One region of the Martinezella lusitana genome, then DNA from elsewhere that is predicted to be linked to it. Evidence: predicted binding sites of a transcription regulator. Region 1 holds the regulator's gene; each other region holds the start of a gene.

Region 1 (5,398 bases):
TCATTGGTCGCCGGGCGAATGCCGCCCTCGCCCTGCACGGGCTCGATGAGGATGGCGGCCGTCGCATCGGTGATGACAGCGCGCACGGCGTCAAGATCGCCGAAGGGCACCTGGTCAAAGCCCGGCGCCTTGGGGCCGAAGCCTTCGAGATACTTCTCCTGGCCGCCCGCGGCGATCGTCGCGATCGTGCGGCCATGGAACGCACCTTCGAATGTGATGATATGGAATTTCTCGGGATGACCCTTGGAGAACTGGTAACGCCGCGCCGTCTTGATTGCGCATTCCAGCGCCTCGGCACCGGAATTGGTGAAGAACACCTTGTCGGCGAAGGTGGCTTCCGTCAGGCGCTTCGACAGCTTCTCCTGGCCTGGCACCTCATAGAGGTTCGACAGATGCCAGACCTTGTCGGCCTGCGCCTTCAACTCCGCAACCAGATGGGGATGCGCATGGCCAAGCGAATTCACCGCGACGCCGGCGGCGAAATCGAGATAGCGCTCGCCGGTCTCCGTGAACAGCCATACACCCTCTCCTCGCTCAAACCGCAGCGGGGCGCGCATATAGGTGTCATAAAGCGGCGCGGTTTCAGCCATGGCGCATGTCTCCTCGATCACAACCTTTAGGGCCAATCGTTTCCTTCAAGTGAAACGGGCCCGGAAAAATCAAAAATGCCGCCTTGCGGCGGCGTGGGTACTATTGATGTTTTGCACCGCGATGTCAACAAAACAGGCAATTTCGCGGACGCAGCAGAGCGCCCCTCGGCGAGAGGTATGTCTCTAGTTGCTAATATTGCAAAAATGCCACGCTTGCACAAGCAAGTTGGGGAAAACCCCGAAATCGATTCCCCAGGAATCATGCGACTCTTGTCACGGAGTCAGCCTCACACTAGGTTAAATCTCAATTACTAGACTGCATGCGGCGGAACTAGTCACCACAATTTTTTAAGCGTTTCGTGCCTCGATCCCATCTGAGGCAATGGTGAAGGATTCTGCCATCGGAAACGCGACAGCGGAGACAGGGCATGAATTGGACAGACGAACGCGTCGAGAAGCTGAAGAAGCTGTGGTCCGAGGGTTTGAGCGCGAGCCAGATCGCGGCACAGCTCGGTGGTGTCAGCCGTAACGCCGTCATCGGCAAGGTACATCGCTTGAGCCTGCCGGGCCGAGCGAAGGCAGGCGGCACGGCAACTGCGGCCCGGGCACAGAAGCGCAACACTTCGGCGCCGCGCGCACCGAACTACGCCTCGCGCGTTGCAACCCGCACGGTTACCCGTCAGCAGGGCGCAACGATGCTCAAGGAAGAAGTCGAGATCGATACGGTCAACGAGATCGAATATCGTCCGGCCTCCAATGTGGTCGTTCCGATCTCGCGCCGCCTCGGTCTAACGGAACTTACCGAACGCACCTGCAAGTGGCCGGTCGGCGATCCGCTGAAGGATGATTTCCACTTCTGCGGCAATGATAGCCCGGATGCATCGCCCTATTGCGGCTACCATCAGCGCCTGGCCTACCAGCCGGTGCATGAACGGCGCCGGCCTGCGGCTCAACCGCGCGGCTGAGATGCCTTATAGCTGAATGAAAGAAACGGGCCGAAAGGCCCGTTTTCTGTTTCCGCCGCTATGTTGGATGGCTGACCGGTTTCCCGCTCAGGCTTCCATGGAATAACCCGCGCCGCGAACGGTGCGGATGACATCCTGCATATTGGAGAAGTTCAGCGCCTTGCGCAGGCGTCCGACATGGACGTCGACAGTGCGTTCGTCGACATAGATGTCATGTCCCCAGACACCGTCGAGGAGTTGCGACCGCGAGAAGACGCGGCTCGGCGAAGCCATCAGGAATTCCAGCAGGCGGAATTCCGTCGGCCCCAACCGCACTTCGCGGCTCTTGCGGTGGACGCGATGGGTCTCGCGGTCCAGTTCGATATCGCCACAGCGCAGAACCGTGGAGAGGACCTCCGGACGGGCACGGCGCAGCATCGCCTTGACGCGAGCCATCAGCTCCGGCGTCGAGAACGGCTTGACGACATAATCGTCGGCGCCGGTGGAAAGGCCGCGTACGCGCTCGCTTTCCTCGCCGCGGGCGGTGAGCATGATGATCGGCAGGCGCTCCGTTTCCGGCCGCATGCGCAGCCGGCGGCAGAGCTCGATACCCGACACGCCGGGGAGCATCCAGTCAAGGATCAGAAGATCGGGGATGCGCTCCTGGAGGCGAAGTTCGGCTTCGTCTCCTCTCAGAATGGTATCGACCTCGAAGCCTTCGGCCTCCAGATTGTAGCGCAGCAGAACGCTGAGCGCTTCTTCGTCTTCTACAACAGCAACTCTCGGAACCATGTGTCTCTGGTCTCCTTTCTTGGCGTCTTCGTTATTCCGTCAGCGCACCGACGGTGTTGGCGGTATCGTCTTTCGGGCGCTCGCCCTCGGGCTGGCTGCCGGTCGCCATGTAATAGATCGTCTCGGCGATGTTGGTGGCATGGTCGCCGATGCGCTCGATGTTCTTGGCGCAGAAGAGAAGATGCGTGCAGGTGGTGATGTTGCGCGGATCTTCCATCATGTAGGTCAGCATCTCGCGGAAGAGCGAGGTGTACATCGCGTCGATTTCCTCGTCGCGCTCACGGATCGACACGGCCTTGTCTGGCGAACGGGTCGTGTAGACGTCGAGTACTTCCTTGAGCTGGCTGAGCGCCAGTTCGGAAAGATGCTCAATACCCCGCGCCAGGCTGCGCGGAACGCCGGTGCCCTGCACGGCGATGACGCGCTTGGCGGTGTTCTTGCCGAGGTCGCCAACGCGCTCCAGATCGGCGGCGATGCGAATGGAGCCCATGATTTCGCGCAGGTCGGCGGCCATCGGCTGCCGGCGAGCAATGGTGACGATTGCCTTGTCGCCGACTTCGCGTTCGGCATGGTCGAGGACGACGTCGTCGGAGATGACCTTTTGCGCAAGAGCAACATCGCCGTGCACCAGCGCGCGGACGCTGTCGCTGACCATCTGCTCCGCCAGGCCGCCCATTTCGGCAATGCGGCGCGTCAGGAACTTCAGGTCTTCGTCGTAGGCAGAGAGAATGTGAGTAGAGACCATTTTTCTATCCTCAGGGTGAAACTTGTGATGGTAGCCGCGCGCGGGACATCATCAACCAAAACGGCCCATGATGTAATCCTGCGTGCGGAAATCGTCGGGATTAGTGAACATCTTATCGGTATCGTTCTCCTCGACCAAATGGCCGAGGTGAAACATTGCGGTGCGTTGCGAGACACGGGCTGCCTGCTGCATGGAATGCGTCACGATGACGATCGTGAAGTTTTCCCGCAGCTCGTGAATCAGTTCCTCGACCTTGGCCGTGGCGATGGGATCGAGCGCCGAGCACGGCTCGTCCATGAGAATGACTTCCGGGCTGACGGCGACGGCACGAGCGATGCAGAGGCGCTGTTGCTGGCCGCCGGACAGACTGGTTCCGGCTTCCTGCAGCCGATCCTTCACCTCGCCCCAGAGACCGGCCTTCTGCAGGCTGGTTTCGACGATATGATCGAGATCGGCCTTGGAGCGGTGAAGCCCGTGAATGCGCGGGCCATAAGCGACGTTCTCGTAGATCGACTTCGGGAAGGGATTGGGCTTCTGGAACACCATGCCGACGCGGGCGCGCAGCTCCACGACGTCGATGGCGCTGTCATAGACATCCTGATCGTCGAGCGTGATCTTGCCGGTGACGCGGCAGGTGTCGATCGTGTCATTCATGCGGTTCAAGCAGCGCAGGAAGGTGGACTTGCCGCAGCCGGACGGGCCGATCAGCGCGGTGACCGTATTGACGCGGATGTTCAGGTCCACACCGAACAGCGCGCGCTTGTCACCATAATAGACCGAGACATCGTGACCGATCATCTTGTAGGGGATCGTCGTCATCTTCCTGGCCAATGCCTTCTCGCCTGCGGCTTCCGTCATCATGTTCATTCCGTCTTCTCCCTCTACCAGCGCCGCTCGAAGCGACGACGCAGCAGGATGGCCCCGATGTTCATCGCAACAAGGAAGAAGAGCAGGACGATAATGGCCCCGGAGGTTCGCTCGACAAAGGCGCGTTCGGCTTCGCTCGCCCACATGTAGATCTGCACCGGCAGGGCCGTCGCCGGATCGAGCGGCGACGTCGGATAATTGGCGACAAAGGCGACCATGCCGATCAAGAGCAGCGGCGCGGTTTCGCCGAGCGCATGCGCCAGCCCGAGGATCGTGCCGGTCAGGATGCCGGGCATGGCCAGCGGCAGGACATGGTGGAACACCACCTGCATCCGCGAGGCGCCAAGGCCTAGCGCCGCACTTCGGATCGATGGCGGCACCGCCCGCAACGCCGAACGCGTGGCGATGATGATCATCGGCAGCGTCATCAGGCTGAGCACCAGTCCTCCAACCAGCGAGGCCGAACGCGGCAGGCCCATGACGTTGATGAACACCGAAAGGCCAAGCAGGCCGTAGACGATCGACGGCACGGCGGCGAGATTGTTGATGTTGACCTCGATCAGATCCGTCAGCCGGTTCTTCGGCGCGAATTCCTCGAGATAGATCGAGGCGGCGACGCCGACCGGCAATGCCAGCACCAGCACGGTCAGCATCAGATAGAGCGAACCGATCAGCGCGACGCCGAGGCCGGCGGCTTCCGGACGACTGGAATTGCCCGACAGGAAAAGGCCGCTATTGAACGCCTTATGGAGCGCGCCGCTGGCGGTAAGCTGCTTCATCCAGCCGAGCTGCCTGTCGGAGACCTTGCGATCCTTTTCATCCGCCGTCAGGTCGATCTGCCCCTTGTTGGCGGAATCGATGTTGGCGTCGACGAGGAAGGTCATCTTCACCGTTTTCCCGATGATGAACGGATCGGCCATAACCTCGTTGCGCAGCGCGATGCGCGCACTGTCCGACACCATCGCCGTCGCCTCGCGAACGAGCGCGCGATTGGCCGGATCGATGCCGAGCGTCTTCACGAGGGCATCGCGAACGAGAAGCGGATAATTGGCCGCGATCAGCACCTTCGGATCGCTGGCGCGCTTGCCGGCGGGATCGATCACCGTCTCGGTAAACTCGATCGGCAGGGTGATCGAGGTCTGCACGAAAGCGGTATAGCCATGGCGCACCACGGTCGAGACCAGGATGAGCAGGAAGACAAGGCCGAAGATGACGGCGGCGATGCCATAGGCGCGGAACCGGCGCTCGGCGGCATAACGGCGCTTGATGCTGATATCGCGCCGTGCCGGTGTGCCAGACGTCAGCCCGCGCGGGATCGGCAGCTTTGCTGAGGATACGAGATCGCTCATTCGTATTGCTCCCTGTAGCGGCGGACGATGTAGAGCGCGTAGACGTTCAGGCACAAGGTCAGACAGAAGAGCGTGATGCCGAGCGCAAAGGCGACCAATGTCTGCGGCGAG
Region 2 (5,398 bases), 950 kb from region 1:
AAGATCACCACCGACCACATTTCCCCGGCCGGTTCGATCAAGGCTGCCTCGCCGGCTGGTGCTTACCTCATCGGTCATGGTGTCGGCGTTGCCGACTTCAACCAGTACGGCACGCGTCGCGGCAATCATGAAGTCATGATGCGCGGCACCTTTGCCAACATCCGCATCCGCAACCACATGCTCGGCCCGAACGGCAAGGAAGGTGGCTACACCATCCACTATCCGTCCAAGGAAGAGATGTCGATTTACGATGCGGCCATGCAGTACAAGGCCGAGGGCGTTCCGCTCGTGATCTTCGCCGGTGTCGAATATGGCAACGGTTCATCGCGCGACTGGGCTGCCAAGGGCACCAACCTGCTCGGCGTGCGCGCCGTCGTCGCCCAGTCCTTCGAGCGCATCCATCGCTCGAACCTGGTCGGCATGGGCGTCATCCCCTTCGTCTTCGAGGACGGCACCACCTGGGCCACCCTCGACCTCAAGGGCGATGAAGTCGTCTCGATCGAGGGCCTGGAAGATATCAAGCCGCGCGAGCGCAAGATCGCCAAGGTCACCTATGGCGACGGCACAGTCCGCGACATCCCGATCATCTGCCGTATCGATACGCTGGATGAGGTCGTCTACGTCAACAATGGCGGCATCCTGCAGACGGTTCTGCGTGATCTCGCTGCCTGATCGGCGTTAAAGCCATCTTTGCACGCCGCCGGGGGAAACTTCTCCGGCGGCGTCATGTTTTTCACGCTGATGTGTTCGGTGTGGTGGCCTCAGGGCCTTCTCTCACCCCTTCGTGACTTTTAGTCATCGCGCTTAGCTATTATCTCTTGTTTCAGATTTATCAGGCTTGATGAGAGCTTTACGGATACCCTGAAAAGCGGCAAGCGATTTCAGGGTGCTGTCTTGGCTTTGGCCTTCAGCGTCTGAGAAAGAGGTATCACGGCATGCGCCTTCGATTTTCGGTTTCACTTCTGGCAGGCATCGCGCTCGCGAGTTCGCTGCATGCGCAGGAGCTTGCCAAGATCAAGGGGGTCGTCGAGCTCTTCACGTCGCAGGGCTGTTCGTCCTGCCCGCCTGCTGATGCCGCGTTTCGCAAGCTGATCCGCCAGGGCGACGTCGTGGCGCTTGCCTATCATGTCGACTACTGGAACTATCTCGGCTGGAACGACACGATGGCGTCCAAGGACAATACGGCGCGCCAGTATGCCTATGCGCGGACGATGGGCCGCAGCGGGGTCTATACGCCGCAGGCGATCATCAATGGACGAGACCATATGAGTGGTGCCGACTTCGACGGCATCAATGTCAAGCTCGACGGCTTTCAGCACCAGGGCAAGGGCCTGACGGTCGCGGTGAGCGCCGCGATGAAGGGCGACGAGCTGGAAATCAAGATCGGTGCCGGCCAGGGCAAGGCGAATGTGGTCGTTGCCTATTTCGACAAGGAACAGCTGGTCTCCCCCAAGGGTGGCGAAAATAACGGTCAACAGATTGCCTATCTGCATGCGGTTTCGGACGTCGAGACCGTCGGCATGTGGGATGGCAAGGAAATGAATGTGGTGCTGCCCGCCAATGTCCTGGACAAGGACGGCCGGCGCGGCATGGCGGTTCTGCTGCAATCCTCCACGTCGTCGGGAGACCCGGCGGCGATCATCGGCGCGACGGTGCTGACGATTGGCTCTGACGGCTGATCAGATTTCGGTGAGGTGCCCGGCGAGGACGCATTCGGGGCTGGGGTTCGGTCGACGCGCCCCCGGCCGGGCCGTTTGGCGCGGCGGCGCCAAACAATTACCAATAATTCCGGAAATGGGGCGTCGTTTTGGCTGAAATACGGCGCCGCAGAGATGCTTTTCTCCGACGTAAAAATTTGTGAGTGACCGCCGGTCTTGCAATTTGGTGCGGCTGAGGCAAACTGTCATCCTCTTGTCATGACCAGCCCCTGGGGGATTGATGACTGATCAGCCGGATTTACGACACGGCGAAAGCCGTTCCGTCGACACCAATTCTTCCATCGTCGTTGATCTCAGGGACTATAAACAGAGCAGGGATCCGCTGCCGGTAACCTTCCATCGCAGGGAGCTGGACGCGATCCTGTGGATCTACGGCCGCATGGTCGGCGAGGGCGAGTGGCGCGACTATGCCATCGACCATCTCGGGGACAAGGCCGTCTTCTCCGTCTTCAAGCGCTGCGGCGAACTGCCGCTCTTCCGCATCGAGAAAAACCCGAAGCTTGCCGTCAAGCAGGGTGCCTTTAGCGTGGTCAACACCAATGGCATGATCCTGAAGCGCGGCCATGAGCTGAGCCAGGTGCTGAAGATTTTCGACAAGCAGCTGAAGCTGGTGGAGAAGTGATCTCGTCTGGCATCGCCGGTGATCATCGACTGGGGAACAAACGAAAAGCCCCGCCGGTGAGCGGGGCTTTGTGTAGCGACAGATAGCGCCGAAATTAGAACTTCAAGCCGACGCCCAGGTTTATCGATTGTTCGGTGAGGTCGCTCTTCACGCCCTGCAATTCCTTGCTGCCGAAATCACTGTAGCGGTATTCCGCGCGAGCGAAGATGTTGTTGGTGAAGGCATAATCGACGCCGGTGCCGGCCGTCCAGCCGTTGAAGATGACCTTGCCGTCGCCTGAACCAGGAACGTCGGCGAAGCCGCGAGCGGCGGTCCATCCGGCCGCGCCGTAGATCAGCAGGTTGTCGAAAGCATAACCGACCCTTCCGCGAACCGCGCCCGACCAATCAGTGCCGACGCTGGATGCATTGGCGACAGCCTTGTTGTTCCAGTTGTAGTCGATATTGCCGTCGATGCCGATGACGACCTTGTCGAACTGATAGTTGTATCCGAAGAAATTGCCGAAAAGGCCGCCCTTGAAGTCTTCGGATTGGTCGCCACTGCCGAACTTGAAGCTGCCCTTGGTGATCGCGCCGCCGCCGTGGACACCGAGATAGGGGCCGGACCAGGTGAAGACTGAAGCCGGAGCCGCGGCGGCAACAGGCTCCTCGGTGAGATCAGCGGCAACCGCGGAGGTCGAGGTCAGTGCAAGCAAAGCCGAAATGAGCAGATATTTCATATCTATTTCCTTCTATAATTCATATGTGCCAATGCGATGCCCACGAGCCGCAGCGTGCGGCCCTGCCTCAATGCGAGGGAAAACGAATCTCTGAACAAGTCGGGAAATCGGCGGTTAGGGGAACGTTATCGCAGCCAAAATAGCGAATCGAATATTGCGGTGGCTGCTTTAATGTTGAGAAATGTTGCGGAGCGCATCCGATCGCAATTGGCTCTTCTCCGAGGGAAAAGCAGAGGCTGCCTTACTCGCTGAACATCGTCCCCGGATAGGCCGAGGGATCGGGGTCCGTTTCAGCCCCTTCGCCGAGCGCCTTCTGCATCAGCATCGTATCCAGCCAGCGGCCGTGCTTGTAGCCCGTCCCTTTCAGCAGGCCGGTCTCCGCGAAGCCGGCGGCACGGTGAACGGCGATGGAGGCGGGTGCAGCACCGCCGATGACGGCGATCATCTGGCGAAAGCCGAGGGCTTCGCAGGTTTCTATCAGGTTTGCCAGCAGGAGCTTGCCGAGGCCGCGACCCCGTGCTTCCGGGGCAAGGTAGATCGAATCCTCGACCATCCAGCGATAGGCCGGCCGTGTGCGGAAGGCAGACGCATAGGCATAGCCGAGAAGCTTGCCGCCCTCGTCCTCGGCGACGATATAGGGATAGCCCTTGTTCCGGATCGCCTGGAAGCGGCTTGCCATCTCGTCCTCGTCCGGCGGGATGATCTCATAGCTTGCCGTGCCGTTCAGAACAGCGTCGCAATAGATGGCGGTAATCTGGGGGAGGTCGTTCGGGGCGGCCTGGCGAAGGCGGAAGGACATCTGGTTTTACTGCCTGATCTGCGATTTGGAGACGCCGATATAAAATCGCGCGCAGAGATAAGGCAAACAGAAAAGGCGGCCGGAGCCGCCTTTTCGAACTTTCATTCACGTCACTGCGATTATTTACGGTTGCCCATGAACTGCAGCAGGAACATGAAGAGGTTGATGAAGTCGAGGTAGAGCGACAGGGCGCCCATGATCGCCTTGCGGCCGGCCACGGCCGCGTCGTCGGCTTCATAATACATGCTCTTGATCCGCTGCGTATCGTAGGCGGTCAGGCCTGCGAAGATCAGTACGCCGATCACCGAGATAGCGAACTGCATGGCGGACGAAGCCAGGAATATGTTGACGATCGATGCGATGATCAGGCCGAAGAGGCCCATCATCAGGAACGAACCCATCGCCGACAGGTCACGCTTGGTCGTGTAGCCGTAGAGCGACAGCGCGCCGAACGAGGCGGCGGTCACGAAGAAGGTCTGCACGACGCTCTGGCCGGTGTAGATGATGAAGATCGACGACAGCGACAGGCCCACCAGCGCGGCGTAGACCCAGAAGGTCGTCGTCGCGGCGGCCACGCTCATGCGGTTGATCCTGAAGCTCAGGAAGAACACCATCGCCAGCGGAGCGAAGATAACCACCCACTTCAGCGGGCTCTGGTAGATCGCCTGGCCGAAGGCCGTGATCTGGCCGCCGGAGAAGGAGAGCGAGAATGCGAAATAGGCGGCCAGACCCGTGATCGCCAGACCCAGCGCCATCAGGTTGTAGACCTTGAGCATGTAAGCTCGAAGGCCCTCATCTATCATCGCACCGGTCTGCGCGCCTGCTTGCGGCGTCCGGTTTTGGTAATTGCGAAAGTCAGCCATGTTTTCCTCTTTTAAGCTCCGATATGATTACGGTGTCGGGCGATTTCGTCCCAGGCGCCGCTGCGGAGCTTCAGCATGCCTGCTAAGAATATGAGGCTTTCAAGCCCTTTACACAAGACCCAAGCGGCTGGGGCGGGGTTAAATCGATGTAATATCGGGCCGTTTCGCGGTGAAGAGGGACGGCCCGATCTGGGTTCATAGCTCCCGCAGAACGGGCGCCGCCTTCTGGCCGAGCACGCGCCAGGTACCGATAAGGCCGATGCCCACCGTCAGCAGCAGCGCGATGGCGAGGGTCGAAAAGGCGACGTCGGGGAGGAAGCTCGACGGCAGGCGCATGATGCGGCTGACGACATACCAGGCAGCCGTCGAGCCGGCCAGAAGCGCAAAGATGGCGGTGGCCGCCCCGAGGATCAGATATTCGTAGCTGAAGGCGCGGATCAGCATGGCCCGCGTGGCACCGAGCGTCTTCAGCACGACCGCATCATGCGTACGAGCGCGATTGCCTGCCGCCAGCGCGCCGGCAAGCACCAGCACGGAGGCGATGAGCGCGACGGAGGCTGCGGCGCGGATGGCGGTGGCAAGCTGGCCGACCAGCGTGTTGACGATATCGAGCGCATCCTTGACGCGGATGCTGGTGATCGTCGGATAGGTGTTGGTGACGTTCTTCAGGATCGCGGC
Region 3 (5,398 bases), 1.3 Mb from region 1:
CGGGGCGTTACGTGATCATAGAAGCATTTCTTCGCTGGGCCGAGACCGCCAAGGCAGAGGGCAGGGCAAGGGCCGCTAACGCCCTTGGCCGCGCCTATCTCCAATCGGCAATGCCGGCGGAAGAGCGTGAGGCCGCCGAAATGGCGATGATCTATATTCTCGACGATCCATCGCCCCGCGTACGCCTGTCGCTTGCAGAAGCTGTGGCGCGCGCTCCCAATGCGCCGCGCAATATCATCCTTTCGTTGGCCGAGGATCAGCCAGAAATTGCCGGGCAAGTCATTCTCTTCTCGCCCGTGTTCACCGATGGCGATCTCGTCGACCTTGCATTGCGCGGCAGCGACGTGACGCGTGTCCTGATTGCCTCCCGCGGGCAGGTGCCACGGCCGGTTTCCGCAGCACTGGCCGAGATCGGCGGCGAGAGTGAGATCCTTTGCCTGCTGGAAAACGACGCAGCTTCATTATCGCACGCTTCGCTGAAGCGGGTTGCCGAGCGGCTTGGCGATAATGCGGAGATTCGCGGCCTGCTTCTTGCCCGCGACGCCCTGCCTTCGGATGTCCGGCACCTGCTGATGCGGCACGTTTGCGATGCGCTGGCGGGCTTGAGCCTCATACAGGCGACAATCGGGGCTGGCCGGCTACAGCATGTTATCCGCGAGGCCAGCGAGACGGCGACGGTTTCCATCGCGGGATCGGTTCAGCACCACGATATTCCGGAGCTGGCGGAGCATCTGCGGCAGTCCGGCTGGCTGACACCGGCCTTCCTGATGCACGCTCTTTGCTCCGGGAAGGTCGATTTCTTCGCCGGCGCGATTACGAACCTCTCCGGCTGCGACGAGCGGCGGGTCCGTTCGATCCTGTCGACCGGGCGTGTCTATGCCGTGCGCGCGCTTTATGAATCCGCCGGCCTGCCGCGCGATATCAGCATTGTCTTCGTCGAGGCGACCCTGATCTGGCGCGAGGCGTCACGTACCACCGGCGGCAGCATGCTGGATAATGTCTCGACCCGGTTGATGCGCAAATTCCACGTCGCCGAGCGCTCATCCGGCGCGGCGATACAGTTACTGGACATGGTGGAGAAGCTTGCCAATGCCGAACGGCGGCAGACGGCACGGAGCTTTGCAGCGCTGGCGGCAGCGTGATACTGATCGGCCTTCAAAGCCTTCAGGAGCTACTTCTTGCTGACCATTGCCATTGAATCGCCGCGCCAGGACGGTGTTATCCGTCTCCTCGATATGTCGAGCGCCTATGCCGAATCGCTTTATCCTGCCGAGAGCAACCACCTGCTAGATCTAAGCTCGTTGGAAAAGCCTGAAGTGACCTTCTGGGTAGCGCGGCTGGCCGGCGATATCGTCGGCTGCTGCTCACTGGTCGAGGCCGGCGATGGCACGGCGGAGATCAAGCGCATGTTCGTCGATCCAATTGCCCGGGGACGCAAGCTCTCTCTGAGGCTGATGGAGCTGCTTGAAGAGAAGGCGGTGGAAAAGAAGCTGACTGCGGTGCGGCTGGAAACCGGCATATACCAGCCGGAAGCCATCGCTCTCTATCGCAAGTTTGGCTATGTCGAGATCGAACCGTTCGGGGAATATAAGCCCGATCCGCTCAGCCTGTTCATGGAAAAGACGCTTCCGTAAGACTGGGAAGCGCGATCAGCCCTCAGAACCATCCCTGATGCGCAGCTGCAGTTCCGGCTCCTGGGCATGTTGTTCCTCGCTCAACTCCGCCTCGCGAATCCATTCCCGCCAGATCGCGACGATGATGGCCATCAGCACCGGGCCGATGAACAGGCCGAGAAAGCCCATGGTCTTGACGCCGCCGACAAGGCCGAAAAAGGTCGGCAGGAAGGGTAGCTTGATCGGTCCGCCAACGAGCTTCGGCCGCAATGTCTTGTCGACGATGAAGAGTTCGACCGTGCCCCAGACGAACAGCGCCACACCGGCCCATAGCGAACCGCTGGCGATCAGATAGATCGAGACGAGCGACATGGAGAGCGGCGCGCCGCCCGGTATGAGCGCCATGACGCCTGTGAGAACACCGAGCGTGATGGCCGAGGGTGCCCCGGCAATCCAATAGGCGACGCCAAGCACGATACCCTCACCGATGGCGATCAGCGTCATACCCATGACCGTGGAGCTGATCGTCGCCGGTATTACGCGGGAGATCCGCTCCCACCGGTTCGGCAGGATACGTTCGCCCAGAAGATCGACTTGGCCGACAAACCTCGAGCCGTCGCGATAGATGAAAAACAGGGCGATCAGCATGAAAAGCAAAGTCAGGATGACATGAAACGCGCCACCGCCGGCGGCAAGCACTGCGCGGTAGATATTCCCGATATGCGCGCCACTGACGATCTGGGCCAATTCACCGATGGAACCAGGGCTGCCGACATATTGCGTCCACTGATCGCCAAGCCAGGATCCGACCATCGGCAGCGCCAGAATCCACTGCGGCGGTGGAGCGCCATCTCGGTTTACATGCACGGCCCAGGCAAACCATTCGCGCACTTCACCGACCATATAGACGGCCGAAAGCACGATCGGCAGCACCAGGAAGGTGACGATGAAGGCGATGGCAATGGTTGCTGCAAGTGTCGTGTTGCCGCCCGTGCGGCGTAACACCTCGCTATAGAGCGGCCAGGTCGCGAAACCGATCACGGCCGCTGCCAGCACAGGTATCAGAAAACCATAGAAGAAATAAATTCCCGCCGCGGCAATCAGGATTAGCAGCCAGCGTGCCGCCGAAATGGACGGAATGAGGGCCATGCGTGAAGGTGCGGTAGGCCCCAGCCACCGTGGTTCCCTCGGCTTTTGACGTTCGAATACACCCACCGGACTTGCTTTACCTTTTTCATTCGATCAACCGGTTATGAGCTATGATCTGGGCCGATTCAAGGGCCACAACCTGAAAGCCTATATAATCCGTTGTCGTGACGGCACGACGACTACCAATGCGGGCAAGAAGCGACGTGCTCAGGATGGCCGACGAAGAACCTTGAAGGCAAAGAACTGGGTCTTCTGCGTCGGATTGAAATTGTTATCGGCAACGAAGATCAGCACATCCGTGCCATCCTTCGCCTTACCGAAGGAAACACCCTCGATATTGTCGGGCGCAAGGCCAAGCGCGCGCAAATCCATCACCTGGGTCTTGCGCACCGGCACGATGCGCTGATCGGTCTTGGCGAGCGACGGAATAGCGGAAACATCGGTTGCGCCATCGAGATCGAACATGTTGATGACCACCGAGTTGCCGATATCCTGCGCATAGCCGCGCTCAACCGACAGCCCATGCCGGTCGTCCAGCGCCAGGATTTCCGACATGCCGAAATCGTTCCAGCCGCCGGGCTTGGTCGACGCCTGCGGGATCGGCGAGACCGGATAGACATATTGCGCTTTCTGTTCGCCCGTGACCGCGTCGTAGCGGATGATGCGGGCAAGCGCGCCATTGGTCAGCGTCGTCATCGGCCCGTCCTGATAAAGCGCGGACTCCGTGCCGACGAGAAGGTCGCCGCCGGCGAGGAACGTCAGGCCCTCGAAGGCGAGATTGTCGCGGATACCGGTGCTTTTATCGGCGGTCGGCGCAAAACCTTCCGGCAACGGCAATTCACGCACGAAGCTGCCATCGCGATTGGCGACACGCACGAAAGGCGGCAACAGCGCCTTGCCGTCGCCTTCACTGCTCCAGTAGATGCCATCCTTGCCGATACGGATCGACTCGGAATCAACCGTACGGAACGCGAAAGGCTGGCCGTTCTTGTCCGTCAGCGTGACATGATCAAGCACCGTCACGCCCTTGAGGCTGTCAGCGCCGACATCGATATCGAGATGGTAGAAGCGAGCCGGCGCCCTTTCGGAACGGTCGTCGCTGATCGAGATATAGTGGCCGGTCGAAGGGTCGAAATCGATGCCCGAGAGACCACCGACCTCAACACCGTTTTCCATGAAACCCGTCGGAATGTCGTATTCGCCGAGATAGGAAAGGCTGATGCCGGCCTTGCAGTCGCCGAAGGGGCAGGGCACATCGACAACCGCACCGACATCGGCGGCGCGGGCTGTGGTGCAAAGAAGAAAGGCAAGAGCGGCGGTCGTCAGGAAGGGCTTCATCATGGCGATATCATTACATCCGGATCATGAGCTGGCGGGTTTGCGCCGCATCTATGCATCCGCTCATGACGCTTTCGTTACGGATCGCGCTCCATCCCCTAAAAATATCGGCAAATCGATTTTGCCACAGCCGCCGAAGCGCGGCTGTCAGATATCCAGATTTTCCGCAAATGCCGCACGTTCCTGGATGAAGCGGAAGCGGGCCTCGGGCTTGGTGCCCATGAGGTTATCGACGGCGTCACGCGTGCCTTCGAAATCCACCTCGTCGATCACGACACGCAACAGCGTGCGTTTCGACGGGTCCATCGTGGTTTCCTTAAGCTGCGCTGGAAGCATTTCGCCCAAGCCTTTGAATCGGCTGATTTCGACCTTGCCCTTACCCTTGAAATCGCTCTCCATCAGCTCCAGCCTATGGGCGTCGTCGCGGGCATAGATGGATTTCGATCCCTGCGTGATCTTGTAGAGCGGCGGCACGGCCAGGAAGAGGTGTCCGCCACGGATCAGTTCGGTCATTTCCTGATAGAAGAAGGTAATCAGCAGCGAAGCGATATGAGCGCCGTCGACGTCGGCATCGGTCATGACGACGATGCGTTGATAGCGGAGATCTTCCTCGCGGTATTTCGAACGTGTGCCGCAACCGAGCGCCTGGACCAGATCGGAGATCTGCTGGTTGGCGGAGAGCTTTTCGCGGCCGGCGCTGGCGACATTGAGGATCTTGCCGCGCAGCGGCAGGATCGCCTGGTTCATGCGGTTGCGTGCCTGCTTGGCGGAGCCGCCAGCCGAATCACCTTCCACCAGGAAGAGTTCGGCGCCTTCGGCGGTGTTCTGCGAACAATCGGCGAGCTTGCCCGGCAGGCGCAGCTTGCGCACAGCCGACTTGCGATTGACTTCCTTTTCCTTGCGGCGGCGCAGGCGCTCCTCGGAGCGCTCGATCACCCATTCCAGCAGCTTTTCTGCCTCGGTCGGATTATCGGTGAGATAGTGATCGAAAGGATCACGCAACGCGTTTTCGACGATACGCTGCGCCTCGACGGTCGCCAGCCTGTCCTTGGTCTGGCCGACAAATTCCGGCTCACGGATGAAGATGGAGAGCATTCCGACGCCAGAGATCATCACGTCGTCGGTGCTAATGCCGGCGGCGCGCTTGTTCTGCGTCAGCTCGGCGTAGTTCTTCAGCCCCTTGGTCAGCGCGATGCGCAAGCCGGCCTCGTGCGTGCCGCCTTCGGGAGTGGGAATGGTGTTGCAATAGGAATGGACCTGCGGGTCGCCGCCATACCAGGTGATCGCCCATTCGATCG
Region 4 (5,398 bases), on a different replicon from region 1:
GGATCGCGTCGATTTCACGCCCGTTCCCTGGCGTCGACGCTTTCTCTGCGGCCTGGCTCAGGCTGTTGTGCTACCCTTCATCATCGCGCTTGCCACGCTGCAATGGATCGGCTTGCTGCTGGCATCCATTCTACTTGTTCAGGATGGCTCCCCCTGGTGGGATGAAGCGCTCATTCTCTGCGCGATCTACATCGGCCTGAATCTCGGCGAGAAGCTGATGGTTGTCGGTCTTAAATGGTTGATCATCGGCCGCACCCGCCCCGGCGTTTATCCGTTGTGGGGCGCCTATTATTTCCGCATCTGGCTGATGGAACGCATTGTCCAGCTCACGGCGCCGAAATTCCTCAAGGGTTCGCCGCTGATGCGCTTCTATCTGCGGGCGCTGGGAGCCGATATCGGCCGCGATGCCATGATCGACGATTTCGAAGAGGGTGCAATCGACCTAGTGCGCATCGGGGCCCGGGCGAGCCTCGGCGTCAGGCTCAAGCTTGCCAACGTCGAAGTCATCGGTAATCAGGTGCATGTCGGGACCATCGACATCGGCGAAGGCGTGCAGATCGGAAACGGCTGCGTTATCGGCCACAACGTCAAGATTGGCGACGGCGCGGTCATCGGCGATCTCACCGCAATTGCAGCCGAAACGAATGTCGAGGCCCATACGCGCTGGGACGGCTCGCCAGCTCGTCAGACGTCGATGGTAGAGCCATCGGCGGAGCCCGACCATCCCGAGCTGGGCGCCGTGTCGCGCCTGTTCCAGTTTGTCAGCTATTTCATCGCCTACAATCTGAGCATGGTCATTGGGCTCCTGCCGATCTTCCCGGCCTTCTTCCTGTTCACCGTCGCGCAACAGTGGCTGTCGCCCGGCAGCGACGAACCTCTTTCCTGGTGGATGGTCACTACACTCGCCTGGCCCGCAGCCCTTGTGCTGATCGTCGTGTCGATGGCCGTCGTCGTCGCCCTGCGCTGGGTGCTGCTGCCCCGTGTCGTGCCCGGCCGCTATTCCATCTTCGGCAATCTCTATTTCCGCAAATGGGTCGTTGGCCTGACCACCGAGGCGATGCTCGAAACCCTCAACTCGCTCTACGCCACCGTCTTCATGCGCAACTGGTATCGCCTGATGGGCGCCAAGATCGGCAAGGGCACGGAAATCTCGGCAAGTTTCGCAGGCCGCTACGACCTCATCGAGATGGGCCGCGACAATTTCATCGGCGACGAAACCGTTTTCGGCGACGAGGAGATCCAGAATGGCTGGATGACCCTCAAGCGCCTTAAGACCGGGGACCGTTGCTTCTTCGGCAACTCCTCCGTCATCTCCCAGGGGGCGATAATCGAGGACGATGCGCTGGTGGGCATCAAGACGCGCTTGCCTGATAGCCTGCATGTGAAGGCGGGAGAAACCTGGTGCGGCAGCCCGGCTTTCCAATTGCCAACCCGCCAGAGGTTGGAAGCAGCCGCTGCCAGCACCTATGCACCGCCAATGCGCATGCGCCTCGTGCGCATCGTGTTCGAGGCCATGCACACCTCGCTGCCGACGGCCATCCTCATCGTGATGGCACTGGCAACCGCCAATCTCCTGGCGGACGCGATCAATGACGCAGCTTGGGGCAGGTTATTCTGCATGCTGATGGCAACGGGACTGGCGACCTCCGCCATCCTGTACCTGATGGCTGTCGCGTTCAAATGGACCTTGATCGGCACCTACAAGCCCATGAACAAGCCGATGTGGTCCTGGTGGGCGATGCGCACCGAGGCCGTCGCTGTCTTCTATGGCGGGCTCGCCAGCAAGGCGCTTCTGGACTATCTGCGCGGCACGCCTTTCCTGCCATGGCTGCTACGCCCCTTCGGCACCAAGATCGGTCGCGGCACATGGATCAACACGACCGATATCTGCGAGTTCGATTGCACGGAGATTGGCGACCATGCCGTCCTCAACATGGGCTCCTGCCCCCAGACCCATCTTTACGAAGACCGCATCATGAAAGTGGGCCGGATCAAGATCGGCGCCGGGGTAACGATCGGCTCCGGCAGTACCGTACTGCATGATGCCAGCGTCGGAGATTTCGCTGAAATTGGTCTCCTGACCTTCGTGATGAAGGGCGAGACCATTCCGGCGGGGACATCCTGGGCCGGCACCCCCGCACAGGCGGTTCATGCGACGCAAGACGCAGTACCTGCAAACGAAAGCGAGATCCTGCCCTCCGCCGCAGCGTAAGCGCCCGTCGCGACAACGCCTCTTCGCCGGGTCACCCTGATCGTGGCAGACGCCACCGCGCTATCCTTGTCCACCCGGTTTCGGGTGGGCGGGACGTGCCATTTTGGCCTCGTCCAAAACGGCCGCGGTTTATTTACCTGAGCTTTCCTCTGCTACCAGCGCCTCCAGACCGACCGGATCGTCGGTGGTGATCTGGTCCACCCGGAGCGCGAGAAGTCGCATCACTTTCGGCAGTATTTCGTTTGTTGCCGCGCGAATGGTGTAGGCATCGACCTCCAGGCCATGGGCATGAAACGCCCCGATCAAGTCGAACCCTTCGGCATCGGCGAACAATATCAGCTCGTGTGCGAGATATATCATCCCCGCGCGCGGAGATGCAGCGATGGCGTCAGCAACAAATCCTGCGAAATCCCGGCTTTCACGCAACCGTTCGCTCGCGCCATTGTGGCAGGGATCGTAGCCGATCGGCATATCGGGGACAGCTTCCGACAGTCGCTCGACCGCTTCCGCATCGCCAGCGGAAAGGATGACGGATCGTGCGACCGGAGTGATCGCCTTCGCAAAGGCGGCAATATCACCTCCGCCGATGCTGGAGGATGGCGCCTTCAGGTCCATTTGCAGCACCGCATCCGGCGAATAGCCGGCGTCACGGATGAGAGCCGCCAGGTCTTCAATCAGCAGGATCGGGTGAGCCGTCTGGTTTCCATCACCATCACGAAGACGCAGACGGGCAAAATCGTCGCGCGTGGCTGTGATGAGCGCGCCCTTGCCTGTGGTCGTTGGATGCAGATCCTCGTCATGCAGCACAACGAAACCGTCGCCGCCATAGCGTTGCAGATCGATCTCCATGCTGGCGCCGATCGTCATTCCCTCGATGATTCGTGCTTGCGTGAATGCGATGTCGCCAACGAAGCGCCGTCCGCGATGCCATTTGAGGAGACAGCGATGGCCATCCAATTCAATGTGGAGGCCGCGGCGATCAGGCATTGTGGATCTGCTGTTCGTCATTTCGATCTGGCTCCGCATTCGTTCGACGCGCGAGCCTGCTATCACGAAAATTGTGACAGGACGACGTCGCCTGTGCCGAAAATGCCATAGAGCTGTAACCCGCAATAACAGATGGCACAGACCGGGATTAAGCGGGATTTACCGAGAAGGAACGGGATAAGCCTTTATTTACAGGGTGATCCGAGGACCGAGCGGGATTAGTTGCCCGCAGAGGGCGCGCAAGATCAAATGGCAAAAGCGCGCCCATCGTCAGATCAGCGATGCAGTTATATCGACCGACCAAACCACATTACTCGCCCGGCAATGTGGAGGTCGAGCACTTCGCTCTCTGGTACTTCTTCCGGCGCATGCCGATCGTTGTCAGAAATCAGCACCAAAGAGCCGTTCCGGCGCAAATTGACCCGTTTTACAAGGACATGGCCACCGTAGACGACGATGTAGATGGCGTTGTCACGTACGCTGGTGATCGACGTATCGACGAGAAGGATATCGCCGTCACGAATGGTCGGCTCCATTGAATCGCCCTTGGCGGTCAACACTCTCGCAGAAGTCGGGTTGATATGGCGCGACTTTAGCCAGTCAGATTGAAAGGCAAGAAGCTCAATAGCGTCCTCAGTGATTGTTATAGCGCCGCTTCCGGCTGATGCGTGCACGTCCAAGCGTTGAATAAAGGCAAAATCATCCATTACGCGACCACGAATATCAATAGATCGCCCGTTGACGCTGATTTCCGGTATTTTTCTGTCTTTCGGGCCACGACCTGAGACTAGCCACTCCAGGTTTACATTAGCTGCATCCGCGATCGTCAGGGCAGTATCCGCTGCCGGCATATTGCCTTTTAGATAGCCGCGCAGCGTGCTGTCACTAACGCCAGCCCTTTTCGAAAACGCGTGAACCGATTCGCTGCCAATCGCTTCTAGCAGCCGCTCCCCAAACATAGTTCCCGTCATTTCGCGAACTCTGACCGTGCGTCAGAGTTTGTAGACGCATGAAAGCTCCAGAAAATCGTTATCAATTTCAGCACCTTATCTCTGACTTCACGAAATCCGGCAAACCCCGAACTCTGACCGCGACATTTCGCGGTTTTCGGTTGACTAATTTGCGATATTTCGCGAATATAGTTGCGACACTGTTTCAACACCTACCCCACGCCAACCGACCTTTTGCACAAGGTCAGAAAACAGGGAGTAACCATGACGACCACAAAGAAGTGGGATCGACGGACCATCAAAGAGGAGCTTTTACGGCAGAATAAGACTCTGACCGGGATTGCCCGCGATGCTGGCCTTTACGACAGCGCTTGCCGGGCGGGCATGATCGGTGCCAGCCGCCCCGGCGCAGAGGCGATTGCCAAAGCCCTGGGCGTACCTTTCCGCGAAATGTTCCCCGACAGCTACACGCTTGGCCGTCATGACGATGGTGAAACTAGCAGCAATAACAAACAGCGGTCGAGTCAAAAACGCGACGCTGCAGCTGACAGAGTTCGGGGTGCGGCATGACGGCGATGTCAGTGAAACTCGTTTCCACGGACAATGCCGCGCCGGTCGCGTTCGTCGAGCAAGTGCCCGTTGCCGCAATCCGCGTCCCGGCCGATCATCGCAAGCATCATCCTAATGCGATCGCGGCCTTTGCCGAGAACATCGAAATCCACGGCCAGCGCCAACCGATCGAGATCGTTCGCGAGGACAGCGGCTTCCGCCTGATCTTCGGCGCGCTGCGCCTGCAGGCGCAGCAGCAGCTCGGCCGTACGACGATCGATGCGATCGTCAAGGAGCCGGGAGCCTTCACATCCGAGGCGACCATGCGCCTCGTCTCGATCTCCGAAAACATGCTGCGCAACCCGCTTTCGGCGCTAGATCGCAGCGTTGCGATCGCCGACTGGTGTTCGATCTATCGGGCAGCGCAGCCGCCGATGAAACCCGGCCGCAAGCCGGCCGATGCTGCCAAGCCAGAATTGAGTCTAAACTTTAGACTGAATTCGAGCGACTTTGATCTGATAGTCGCCAGCGAGGAGTTTTCCGCAAGCTTCTCCGAAGCGGCCCAGGTGTTTCTCAAGATCTCCCGCGCGGCCGTCTTTCGCGCCATCCGTATCGCATCGATCCCGTCCCTGCAGAGAGACCGGATCGCCCTTCATGGCATCGCCGATTTGGAGGGTCAGCTTTATCTCTTGGGCGCGAT

What was found. Region 1 encodes PhoB, which activates phosphate uptake and scavenging genes when phosphate is short. Its sites were predicted from a motif close to TGTCATNNANCTGTCAT; they were not measured.
Region 2: the regulator PhoB is predicted to act here: its motif matches at 1,902-1,918, upstream of HB780_RS23960 (DUF2794 domain-containing protein).
Region 3: the regulator PhoB is predicted to act here: its motif matches at 4,166-4,182, upstream of HB780_RS15920 (esterase-like activity of phytase family protein).
Region 4: the regulator PhoB is predicted to act here: its motif matches at 3,303-3,319, upstream of HB780_RS06165 (glycerophosphodiester phosphodiesterase).

The regions. Positions count from the first base shown of each region.
Region 1 is NZ_CP050308.1:3,054,775-3,060,172, reverse strand. It holds gene HB780_RS28485 (aspartate aminotransferase family protein) at 1-590, opposite strand, end outside; gene HB780_RS28480 (GcrA family cell cycle regulator) at 1,019-1,555, shown strand; gene phoB (phosphate regulon transcriptional regulator PhoB) at 1,643-2,326, opposite strand; gene phoU (phosphate signaling complex protein PhoU) at 2,358-3,071, opposite strand; gene pstB (phosphate ABC transporter ATP-binding protein PstB) at 3,123-3,938, opposite strand; gene pstA (phosphate ABC transporter permease PstA) at 3,953-5,287, opposite strand; gene pstC (phosphate ABC transporter permease subunit PstC) at 5,284-5,398, opposite strand, start outside.
Region 2 is NZ_CP050308.1:2,100,062-2,105,459, reverse strand. It holds gene acnA (aconitate hydratase AcnA) at 1-672, shown strand, start outside; gene HB780_RS23965 (DUF1223 domain-containing protein) at 936-1,679, shown strand; gene HB780_RS23960 (DUF2794 domain-containing protein) at 1,939-2,340, shown strand; gene HB780_RS23955 (outer membrane protein) at 2,435-3,058, opposite strand; gene HB780_RS23950 (GNAT family N-acetyltransferase) at 3,300-3,857, opposite strand; gene HB780_RS23945 (Bax inhibitor-1/YccA family protein) at 3,977-4,720, opposite strand; gene HB780_RS23940 (ABC transporter permease) at 4,916-5,398, opposite strand, start outside.
Region 3 is NZ_CP050308.1:434,231-439,628, reverse strand. It holds gene HB780_RS15935 (DUF2336 domain-containing protein) at 1-1,142, shown strand, start outside; gene HB780_RS15930 (GNAT family N-acetyltransferase) at 1,236-1,634, shown strand; gene HB780_RS15925 (AI-2E family transporter) at 1,650-2,828, opposite strand; gene HB780_RS15920 (esterase-like activity of phytase family protein) at 2,970-4,103, opposite strand; gene parE (DNA topoisomerase IV subunit B) at 4,248-5,398, opposite strand, start outside.
Region 4 is NZ_CP050307.1:660,276-665,673, reverse strand. It holds gene HB780_RS06170 (Pls/PosA family non-ribosomal peptide synthetase) at 1-2,212, shown strand, start outside; gene HB780_RS06165 (glycerophosphodiester phosphodiesterase) at 2,342-3,199, opposite strand; gene HB780_RS06160 (LexA family transcriptional regulator) at 3,487-4,170, opposite strand; gene HB780_RS06155 (helix-turn-helix domain-containing protein) at 4,414-4,719, shown strand; gene HB780_RS06150 (ParB/RepB/Spo0J family partition protein) at 4,716-5,398, shown strand, end outside.